3 regions of the Fictibacillus enclensis genome follow, and region 2 is predicted to be linked to each of the others. Evidence: riboswitches for the same ligand, from Rfam matches in the RefSeq annotation. Region 2 holds a riboswitch; each other region holds the start of a gene.

Region 1 (3,597 bases), 330 kb from region 2:
CGTTAAACGTACCTGTGTCAACGGCTTCTTATGGGTATGGTTATGGCGGCGGATGCGGCGGCGGTTACGGTTATGGCGGCGGTTACGGCGGTTACGGTTATGGAGGCGGAAGAGGATTTGCGATCATCATCGTATTGTTCATCCTCTTGATCATCATCGGCTGTTCATGCTGGGCCGGTCACGGCCACGGCGGCTGTGAAAGCAGCAGCAGCTGCTAATCGTTCAAGCAGCAAAAAAGATCCAGGCGGTTGTCCGCCTGGATCTTTTTATTTTTTTATAATAGAACTTCCTCTGCAACCTCGCTTGCAGCCGAGAGTCTCACAGGATAAATGCTCGTAAACGGCAAAGGACTTACAGGCAAGTCTCCAGCGTAAAGGAATGCAATGAGGGAGGCTTCCGGCAGAGAAACCGTATCGAGTACTGCTCCTTGAAGCTGCAGTGCAGAAATTGTTTCTCCCGAAATGTGCTCTTTTTCACCAATCAGAAGATAGGTCGTTCCCTCTTTGGCCTGTTTTCTTTGAACGACTTCTGAGACTGTCGGTTTGTCCTGATAAACACTGCCCGTCTCATACAGGGATAAAAAATCTTCGACGATGGCACTTGCTGTTGCTTCAGCCCCGGCACCGGGTCCCTGTAAGGTTAAACAGCCAAGAAGATCCGTCTGAATGCGGACGGCATTGTCCACTCCTTCCACTCCATAAAGCGGGTGTTCACTGTCTACCAACACCGGTTTCACCTTCAGCTCGAGACTGTCATCCAGGAGCACCAGATGTTTTAGGCGAAGTCCAAGCTGTTCTGCGAGCTGTATTTCCTCAAGACGCACATTTCCAATTCCCTTTACCTCGGCTTCCTCCCATATAGGCTGTTCACCATAAATCCACTTACTCAGCACCATGGCTTTATAAAAAGCATCCAGCCCTTCAATATCATTCGTCGGGTCAGGTTCTGCATACCCCTTTTGCTGGGCGAGTTCCAGAGCTTCCGGAAACGTAGATCCAGTTGTTCTCATGTGCGAGAGAATAAAATTGGACGTTCCATTCAATATTCCCTCCACGTGCTGTACTTTATTGATTCGCAAAAGCTCCCTCAGTGTCCTTAACACCGGGATGCCGCCGCCTACACTTGCTTCATATACAAAGCGTGCTCCTCTTGCTTTCGCAAGGCTTGTTAGCTCTTCCCCATGACGGGCAATCAGGTCTTTGTTGGCGGAAATTACATGGCACCCTGCTTCCAGTGACCGGGTAATGTACGTTTTGGCCGGTTCAATTCCCCCGATGGCTTCAATGACCACATCCGGCGCCTCCTTACCCAGAATTTTTTCAAACTCTGAGTATAATGGCGCTTTCTGAAAGTCGGACCTCGGTTTTGCCGGATTTTTAATCAATATTCCTGACAGACGAATCTTTTTTCCCAGCAACTGTTCAATATCAGGTTTTCTTTTTAACAATGAGGAATATACCCCGGTTCCCACAGTTCCCAGTCCCAGCAATGCAATTTTAATTTCACTCAATGATATCTCTCCCTTTGTTTGATTGGATAAGCTTACCTCTCGAGAATAGCTCCGAAATGAAAAAAGCCCCCTTCCTAAGAAGAGGGCGTCCGGCCTCCTCTTATCATCCAGGATTTCTCCTGCAGGTAGTAGCACCTTTTCAGGCAATATGCCTGAAGGTTGCCGGGCTTCATAGGGCCTTTCCCTCCGCCGCTCTGGATAAGAGTACATATGAGATTGAAACATGTTATGTAGCAAATGACTTTTTTAGTACTAAAAAACTCCCTTATCGATGATAAGAGAGTTACATTCCGGTTTCATCTCTTATCGCTCAAAGTTGTACCTTTGAAGGACTTGGCACCTTTTCAGACAATCTGCCTGAAGGTTGCCGGGTTTCATCGGGCCTTTCCCTCCACCGCTCTGGATAAGCTTTTTTAAATTAGTCTTACTTTATCATGGAGGAAGAAGAGCGTCAACCGCTCCTGGACCTATTTTTCCGTTCAAGATAAAACATGATCAGCAGTGAAGGCACCAGAGCCATGATAAAGGATTTGGTGATTACCGTTCCACTGAAACTTTCACTCGCAGCGATATGAAAAGCAAAATCTGTAAAAGTGATGGCCAAAGCCATTAAAACGGTCCCAGGAATTACGTTTTTCATAACAAATCCTCCTGTCGAGCGAAATTGAGTTACCACCAGTTTACAAAATCCGTGTGGTAAAATCCACTGTTCCAGGAATTTTCAGGCACATAAGGCTACACTAATTTTCCTGCACAAATCTGACGTATTCCTTCAAGGGCATCCTGCTGATCCTGTCCTTGCGCTGTTATACAGCACAAGCCAGCCATGCCTGAGAGTTTACTCATGCTTAACATGCTTTTGGCATTCATCTGGCAGTTATCGAATTCGAAATAGATTTGACACTCTTCAAATTCGTTCGCTTTATGAACAAGCTTTGATATTGTTCTGGAATTCATTTTTTCCTGCAAAAAGCAGTATGTCTTCATACCTTTCCACTCCTATTCCTTATCCCTGCCATTTTAACCCGCAATGATTAAGCACATATTAAGGCAGTTTAACTTTTTTTCATACCAATGAAGATATGCACGCCTGACCATCAATATGTGGATAATGGGCAGTTTAGGAAAAAAGGAGGAGCATCAGAAGGGTTAAAATTGTTTTTCAAAAATATGTATTTTTTTCCTCGTTTTCTTTAATTTCGATTTCTCTGAAGCCCATTCTGCTCCAAAAGCTGAACGCAGGAGCATTACCCGTTAAGATTCCGAGCCGCAATACGGGGTGCTTCATCTTTCTTAACTCATTTTCGCATTCCGTATAAAGCTTTTTTGCCAATCCCTGGTTTTTACAGGCTTTGGCAACCATCAGGAAACCCAGCCACGGCTTGCCATCCTTCGGGTTATGTAAAAGGTATTCAATAATGGCCGCGTTTTTGCCGTATTCTTTAACCACATAACGAAACCTGGGAGGCTTTATATCTAGAAGTTCCTCCATAATATCTTTTGGCTCCACTTTGCCTTTCCCGTAAAACAGCTCATTATAAAATGGATTGGGGTTCATAATCTCTAGTTCATCCATCGCTTTCTCCAGCCCGCTCTGTTCCCATATCAGCACTCCCGCACCCCCTATTCTTCTTTCTAGCATACAACAAAATCAAAAAAAACACGCTCCTGAAATCAGGGCGTGTTCTTCGTTATTGGCTGTCCTTGTTGTTCTTGATTTCGGCGATATCACCCTGATTGGCAATTGGATCAGCAAACGTTCCCTTCGGAATATCCGCCTTTCCTTTTCGCTGCTCCGCGTTTTGCTTGCGGATTTTTTCATTTTTGGCCATGCCGGACACCTCCTTGCCTGGTACTTAACATAACCAAACAAGGCGGAGTCTACTCTGTTATTTTTCCAGATTAATATAGGCTTTTTGGGTATCTATTTTCTTTTTGATCATATCTGTCTCATAAAGCCACTCTGAAACCTTATTCCACGACTTTTGATCCTGATACCCAAAGGGTTTGCTGCCACTGTCCATCAAGGGCAGAAGAATTTGAAGGCTTTTCTTTTCTACCTTTTGATCCAGGGGAAACTCTTTGTT
Region 2 (3,597 bases):
CCATCGCCCCGTCCATAATCAGTATTTTCTTCTTTAGCTGTTGTTCAAGGGTGATGTTAGACATTTTGTATCCTCCTTACGATTTGGGGAGCAATATTATATGCATATTGCGTCAATTCAACGGTTAGTTCATAGCGCATAAACGGTGTGATCAGGTAGATGCCATTGAAGAGTTCCGTGGCTGCATCAATTAATGACTTTGAAATCGCCAGTCCTTCACGAGCCGCGGCTAACGGATCATCCTTGAATTCCGCCATCCGGTTCCTTACTTCATCGCTCAGCTTGATGCCGGGCACTTCATAGTGAAGGAAATCGGCATTGCGGCTTGAAGTCAGCGGCATAATGCCCACATAGACCGGAACAGGGAGGTCTTTTACCGCCTCATGGAACTGCAACAGTTTTTCCTCGGAATAAACAGGCTGGCTGATAAAGTAGTCTGCACCGGCTTCTATTTTCTTCTCTGCGCGCTGGACAGCACGGTCGAGTGCTTTCACATTCGGATTAAAGGCCGCTCCCACGGTAAAATGTGTTTTCTCTCCGAGGTCTTTACCGGAGAGGGAGACCCCTTCGTTAAACTGCTTGATCATTTTGATCAACTCGATCGATGTTACATCATAGACGCTGGAGGCACCCGGAAAATCACCCACTTTTGCGGGATCACCGGTAATGGCCAGAATGTCATGAAGACCAAGCGTGTGAAGGCCCATCAAATGGGACTGCAAACCGATGATGTTCCGGTCACGGCAGGCCAGGTGGACGATGGGCTGGGCACCGGTCTGCGCTTTTGCAAGAGATGACAGAGAGGTGTTGCAAATTCTTGGCGATGCCAAAGAGTTGTCTGCCAGCGTAATCGCATCTGCGCCTGCTTCCTTGAGGGCTTTGGCGCCTTCGAAAAATCGCGTCGTATCCAGTTTTCGGGGAGGGTCGAGCTCCACAATGACCGATCGGCGTTCCTGCAGTATTTCCGGCAAAGAGATTTGAGGCTTTTGCCCGGATGATGCAACAGCAATCGGCTCTGGCCGCTGCCGAACATTTTTTTCGGTAACAGGTGAGAGACCGTTCAGTTCCTTTGCGAAGGCCTCTATGTGGGCCGGTGTGGTTCCACAGCAGCCGCCAAGCAGACGGACACCCTGATTTCTGAAAAGAGAAGCACTGTTTTTAAAATACTCCGCATCGCCTTCATATTGAAACTTGCCATCCGCATAGGAAGGAAGGCTCGCATTGGGATAGGCGGAAAGAAAAGCATGCTTTGGAATTTCTACTTCCTCCAGGGTTTTGATCATGTGGAAAGGGCCGAGCCGGCAATTGAGCCCGACGACATCGGATCCCAACTCTTCCAGCCGCTTGATCGCTGTATTCACCGGGGTTCTGTCGTTTAAGATGCCTACCTCCTGGAGGGAAATCTGTGATATGATCGGCAGATCGGTCTGGCTTCGGGCGATTTTAAGTACGGCCTCCAGTTCCTCCAGATCATAGAAGGTTTCCAGAAGAAGCCCGTCTACACCCTCAAGGAGAAGGCAGTACAGCTGCTCCCTGAAGCTTCTTTTTATTTCTTCAAGAGACAAAGAACTGGGGCCGGTTCCCCGTATACCCCCAATGGTTCCAAGCACGTACGCATTGCCGCCGGCTGCTTTTTTTGCAAGAGAAACGGCTGCGCTGTTTAATTCTTTTACCTGCTCCTCCAGTCCGTACCGCTGCAGCTTAATATAGTTGGCGCTGTACGTATTGGTCTGGATCACATTTGCCCCGGCCTGAATATAAGCCTGGTGAATCGACTGGATCTGTTCAGGGTGAGACAGATTCAGCTGCTCGAAACAGCAGTCGGTTCCATAGGAATACAGCAGCGTTCCCATGGCTCCGTCAGCGATCAGAATCTTGCTTTCTAGGTCTTTCAATAATCCCATTATGAGTCCTCCTGTTGGTTCGGTATCTTCCAGTGGCCCAAAAAAATAAAAAAAGCCTTCTTAAAGAAGAAGACTTTGAACATTCGATGTCATTCTTCTTATCTTTCAAGTTCTGCAATCGAACTTGTTGGACTTAGCACCTTTTCAGCTCGTAATCGCTGAAGGTTGCTGAGGTGTCAACGGGCCATTCCCTTAACCTCTCTGGATAAGAAACCAAATTGCTATAAAATTAGTTCTTTATACCTTACAATAATTATTAGAACATTTCAATAGCTTTTTACAATCTTGCCAGGATCGTATCAAACAGGAGGAATCCGGACGATGAAGAAGTTCGCCAACCTTGACGACATTGAAAATACACATACATTTAAAGACTTACTCCGCTGGCAGCGGGAAAGACGAAGCAATAAAAAGGATTTGACCCAACAAATTCAGCAGAGCACGAATAAAGAGCGTCAGAGATTAAAAGAAAACCGCAGCAAACACTCGATTACATGGATTGGCCATTCAACCTTTCTTTTGCAGGTGGGCGGACTGAATATCCTGACAGACCCTGTATGGGCTCCAAAAATGGGATTGCAAAAGCGGCTCACAGCCCCTGGGTTGTCCACCGGGCAGCTGCCGGAAATCGATCTTGTTCTTATCTCCCACGGACATTATGACCATCTTGATTTCAACAGCATCAAACAGCTAAAAGGAAAAATCTCTTTTTATGTGCCTGCCGGACTTAAAGGTTTGTTTCGGAAAAAAGGGTATCAGGCAGTAACAGAGGCCAACTGGTGGGAGGAGTTTGTGGACAGGGGCCTGAAGATTATGTTTGTTCCTGCCCAGCACTGGACGCGCAGGAGCGTTTTTGACATGAACACCTCCCATTGGGGAGGCTGGGTAATCCAAGACCTGAAAACGGGCGAAAGCGTTTATTTTGCCGGGGATACCGGTTATTTTCGTGGATTTCGGCAGATTGGAGAACGTTTGAAGCCGGATACGGTGCTTATGCCGATCGGTGCATATGAACCGGAATGGTTTATGAAGGTATCCCATATCAACCCGGAAGATGCGGTTAAAGCGTTTCTGGAAACAGGCGCTTCTCTCTTTATTCCCATGCATTACGGCGCCTACCGTCTGGCGGACGATACCGGACCGGAAGCCCTTCGGCGGCTTGAAAAAGAGTGGGAGAAACAGAGCCTTGATGAGGCGAGGTTGAAGGTTTTGTCGCTTGGGGAGACGCTTTGGAAGCAGCCGGTTTCGTAACTCGGGAGATTCTGGGGTTTTCACCTTTAAGGGACATTTATCATACACTACACTAACACTTTTAAAGGTGGAGATAGCAATGGGGTGCATGGTAAATATCTATTATTTAAAAATAAACAGCCTGGCGAGCAACAGTTCATTGAATTTGGGATCCACATTCCATAACAGCCATACAGCCAATACCAAATCGACAGGGGACAACAGTTCTGTAGGTGACCATTCCCCGGCTGATGCGGTAATGAAAAACATGGTATTTGACCCGGATGTTCACGATCAAAATGAATTTGCAAACACAGATGCAGCGTTTACGAGCCAAAACCATACGTAACCGATAAGCCAGTCATTACTCAATGAAGGGAGGCCACTTTATGCCCTACCTCTTTAACATCTTTAACATTAAGACGAACGGTGTGACCATGAACGGTAACATTGACATTGGTCC
Region 3 (3,597 bases), 1.1 Mb from region 2:
CCATCAAACCCAATGGCTCCGTAGGCAAAGTCATGAACGACCAGAATATCATGCTTTTTGGCAAAGTCCACGGTTTCCTTGAAAAATTGCGGAGTGGCAACACCTGCTGTTGGATTGTTTGGATAGTTGAGGAACATTAATTTGGCACGGTCGGCCGTTTCTTTATCAATTTCGTTATAGTCGACAAGAAAGTCATTTTCCTCTTTCAGCGCCATCATGCTCATTTCTGCTTCCGCCATGGCGACGCCCGACCAATAATCCGGATAACCCGGATCCGGAACTAAAGCGGTATCTCCTTTGTTCAGAAAACACTGTGCTACTTCTACGAGACCTGCTTTTCCGCCAAACAGCACAGCCACTTCTTTTTTGGGATCAACCTCTACCCCAAACTCGTTTTTATAGTAAACAGCTACCGCTTCTTTCAAAAAATCATATCCCCGAAAAGGAGAATATTTGTGGTACTGAGGATTAACCGCTGCCTCTTGCAAGGCAGCAACAATATGAGGAGGTGTCGGCTGGTCAGGGTTTCCCTGTCCAAGATTAATCACATCATGCCCCTGTGCGGCAACCGCATTCACTTTTCCCACAAGCTTGGCAAAAAATTGTTCAGGCAGGCGTTTTAACGCATCTGCTTGCTGGAAACGTTTCACATTCACACATCCTGTCATTCATAATTTTCTTGAAATTCTAATCCAATATGTTATACGCTTATTAAAAATCTGTCAAAATGTTTTAATGGGGGATACGCATGAAACTGAATGTAGCACTGATCCAAATGGACATCCAGCTCGGATTGCCGGAAGAGAATATTAAGAAAGCCGTACAAAGAATTGAAGAAGCGTCAAAACAAAACGCAGATATCGTCGTACTGCCGGAACTCTGGACGACCGGCTATGATTTGGAGCGTCTTGTTGAAATTGGAGACGCCAACGGGGATAATCTGAAAAAGCTGATGAGCGGTTTAGCACGGCAGCACCGCATCAATATCGTTGCCGGCTCTGTTGCCAATAAAACAGACAATGGCATTTTTAACACACTTTACGCCTTTAATCGCGAGGGTGAGCAGATTGGAGAGTACAGCAAACTGCATTTGATTCGCCTTATGCAGGAAGAGAAGTTCATTGCCCCCGGATCCACCAAGGGGAATTTTATGCTGGAGAACATTCCGGCTGCAGGAGTCATCTGTTATGACATCCGTTTTCCGGAATGGATCCGCGCCCATGTTCTCGATGGTGCCTCCCTTCTGTTCGTGCCGGCCGAATGGCCTGCCCAAAGGCTCTCTCACTGGCGAAATCTCTTAATTACGAGAGCCATTGAAAACCAATGCTATGTGATCGCATGCAACAGAATCGGCCGGGATAACAATAACGCCTTTGCCGGCCACTCTATCATCATCGATCCGTGGGGAGACGTCACCGCTGAAGCAGATGGTGAAAATGAAACCATTTTATTTGCCGAGATCGAGACGGATCTCGTTGATGAAGTCAGAAGCAGAATCCCCATTTTTGAGGACCGCAGACCCGAACACTATTAAACTTCTTGAAAATTGCAATTGACAGCTTCCTTTGAAAGCTGTATGATAGCCATTGTAAATTATTATTGCATTCTGTGTTTTCTAACAACTTAATGATGAATGTCTCTTATCAAGAGCAGGTGGAGGGAATTTGGCCCGATGAAACCCAGCAACCGACCGTAATACCATTGTGAAATGGGGCGTCTTTATTTGAAGCCTGGAACTTCCAGTATGGCACGGTGCTAATTCCAGCAAAGCTTAAGCTTTGCAAGATAAGAGGCGTGGAAACTATACATCCAGGCCTCTTTTCTTCAAGAAAAGAGGCCTTTTTTACATTTATCCTTCGGAGGTAAACCCTATGGCAACGACAACAAAACAAGCCTACACACCGCTCAATGAGCAAACCGTGATCGAACTATCCCAAAAACTCGACTTGTTCAGTGATTACAGATCCATTGAGGTCAATGAGATCGGTGACGGCAATTTGAATCTTGTATTCCGGCTGGTTGAACCGTCTACCCAAAAATCGGTTATTATCAAGCAGGCGCTTCCTTATGCCAAAGTCGTTGGAGAGAGCTGGCCGCTTACCCTGGACAGGGCACGTATTGAAAGTGATTCACTGAAAAAATTTTCTGAGTTCGCGTCTGAACATGTTCCCCAAGTCATTTATACGAACAACGACCTGGCCGTTACTGTCATGGAGGATCTGTCCTCTCATGTGATTCTGCGCAAAGGCTTGATTGATGGAGTAACCTACCCGAACCTGGCTCAACATATCGGAACTTTCATTGCGAAAAACCTGTTCTACACCAGTGATTTTTATTTACATCCGTTTGAGAAAAAAAGATTGGTCCAGCAGTTTACCAATCCTGAGCTATGCAAAATAACCGAAGATCTCGTGTTTACCGATCCATTTTATGATATTGAAACCAATGATTATCCTGCAGAACTGCAGGATGCCGTTTCAGAACTCTGGAATGATTCGGCCCTAAGAAACAAAGCGGCCCGGCTCAAACTTAAATTTTTGACACATGCCGAAGCATTGCTTCATGGAGATCTGCATTCAGGGAGTATTTTTGTAACAGAGGAATCCACCAAAATTATCGACTCTGAATTTGCCTACTACGGTCCACAAGGATTTGATATCGCTCACTTTTTTGCTAATATCGCAATGAACCATATCGCTCAGCGGGCTCATATCAAAGACGGAGAAAAACGGGCCGAATACCAGCTGTACCTTTCCGGCTTAATCAGAGACACATGGATTACCTTTACGGATACATACAAAGAACTCTGGAGAGACGAGGGTGTGGAGCTGGCAACCAAACTCCCGGGTTTTGAAGATGAAGTCCTGGAGAGCATATTTACAGATATGGTCGGTTTCGCGGGCTGTGAAGTCATCCGCCGGACCATTGGCCTGGCTCATGTTGCAGACCTGGATTCCATTGCTGATTTCGATGAACAAATCATCCTTAAAAAGAAGGCTCTTAAACTCGGTCGGGATTGGATCAAGAACAAACAACGCATAAAAAATATTGAAGAATTTATTACCAGCATCAGGAGTGTTTAATTTATATGAGTACAACAGAAACGCAAATTTCATCTCTACGCTATAAAGGGGATCACCTGCTTCTTTTGGATCAGCAGCAGCTGCCCCATCATACGGTTTATATTAATGTCACCACCATTGAACAGGTTTGGGACTGCATCAAAAAATTGAACGTGAGAGGTGCTCCGGCCATTGGAATTGCTGCCGCCTTTGGAATCGTTCTTTGGGCAAAAAGCCACACCTCCCTTTCTTTCGTTGAATTTAAAGAACAGCTGAACCGTCAAACCGCTTTTCTTTCGACATCCAGACCTACGGCTGTCAATTTATTTTGGGCACTTGACCGCATTACAGCTTCGGTCGCCAATGTCCGCGAGACGAAAGAGGCAGTTGAACGCATTGAACAGGAAGCCCTTCTGATTCAGAAGGAAGATGAGGAGATTTGCCGCAAAATCGGCGAGAACGGATTAACCCTGCTAAGCGACGGAGACCGCCTCATGACCCACTGCAACGCAGGCGGGATTGCAACGGCAAAATA

What was found. Region 2 has a riboswitch for S-adenosylmethionine ahead of QNH15_RS03885 (bifunctional homocysteine S-methyltransferase/methylenetetrahydrofolate reductase). Riboswitches for the same ligand answer to the same signal wherever they lie in the genome.
Region 1: it holds a riboswitch for S-adenosylmethionine, as region 2 does, so the genes downstream of both, QNH15_RS05760 (homoserine dehydrogenase) here and QNH15_RS03885 (bifunctional homocysteine S-methyltransferase/methylenetetrahydrofolate reductase) in region 2, are expected to answer to the same signal.
Region 3: it holds a riboswitch for S-adenosylmethionine, as region 2 does, so the genes downstream of both, mtnK (S-methyl-5-thioribose kinase) here and QNH15_RS03885 (bifunctional homocysteine S-methyltransferase/methylenetetrahydrofolate reductase) in region 2, are expected to answer to the same signal.

Annotation. Positions count from the first base shown of each region.
Region 1 is NZ_CP126109.1:1,061,490-1,065,086, reverse strand. It holds gene yjcZ (sporulation protein YjcZ) at 1-218, shown strand, start outside; gene QNH15_RS05760 (homoserine dehydrogenase) at 275-1,510, opposite strand; SAM riboswitch class I at 1,608-1,715, opposite strand; SAM riboswitch class I at 1,811-1,920, opposite strand; gene QNH15_RS05755 (hypothetical protein) at 1,962-2,150, opposite strand; gene QNH15_RS05750 (HPr family phosphocarrier protein) at 2,246-2,497, opposite strand; gene QNH15_RS05745 (GNAT family N-acetyltransferase) at 2,673-3,122, opposite strand; gene QNH15_RS05740 (hypothetical protein) at 3,202-3,342, opposite strand; gene QNH15_RS05735 (ABC transporter substrate-binding protein) at 3,400-3,597, opposite strand, start outside.
Region 2 is NZ_CP126109.1:732,346-735,942, forward strand. It holds gene metH (methionine synthase) at 1-64, opposite strand, end outside; gene QNH15_RS03885 (bifunctional homocysteine S-methyltransferase/methylenetetrahydrofolate reductase) at 57-1,904, opposite strand; SAM riboswitch class I at 2,000-2,116, opposite strand; gene QNH15_RS03890 (MBL fold metallo-hydrolase) at 2,226-3,155, shown strand; gene QNH15_RS03895 (spore germination protein) at 3,235-3,483, shown strand; gene QNH15_RS03900 (spore germination protein) at 3,524-3,597, shown strand, end outside.
Region 3 is NZ_CP126109.1:1,785,943-1,789,539, reverse strand. It holds gene QNH15_RS09575 (pyridoxal phosphate-dependent aminotransferase) at 1-650, opposite strand, end outside; gene QNH15_RS09570 (carbon-nitrogen family hydrolase) at 749-1,534, shown strand; SAM riboswitch class I at 1,638-1,792, shown strand; gene mtnK (S-methyl-5-thioribose kinase) at 1,872-3,083, shown strand; gene mtnA (S-methyl-5-thioribose-1-phosphate isomerase) at 3,089-3,597, shown strand, end outside.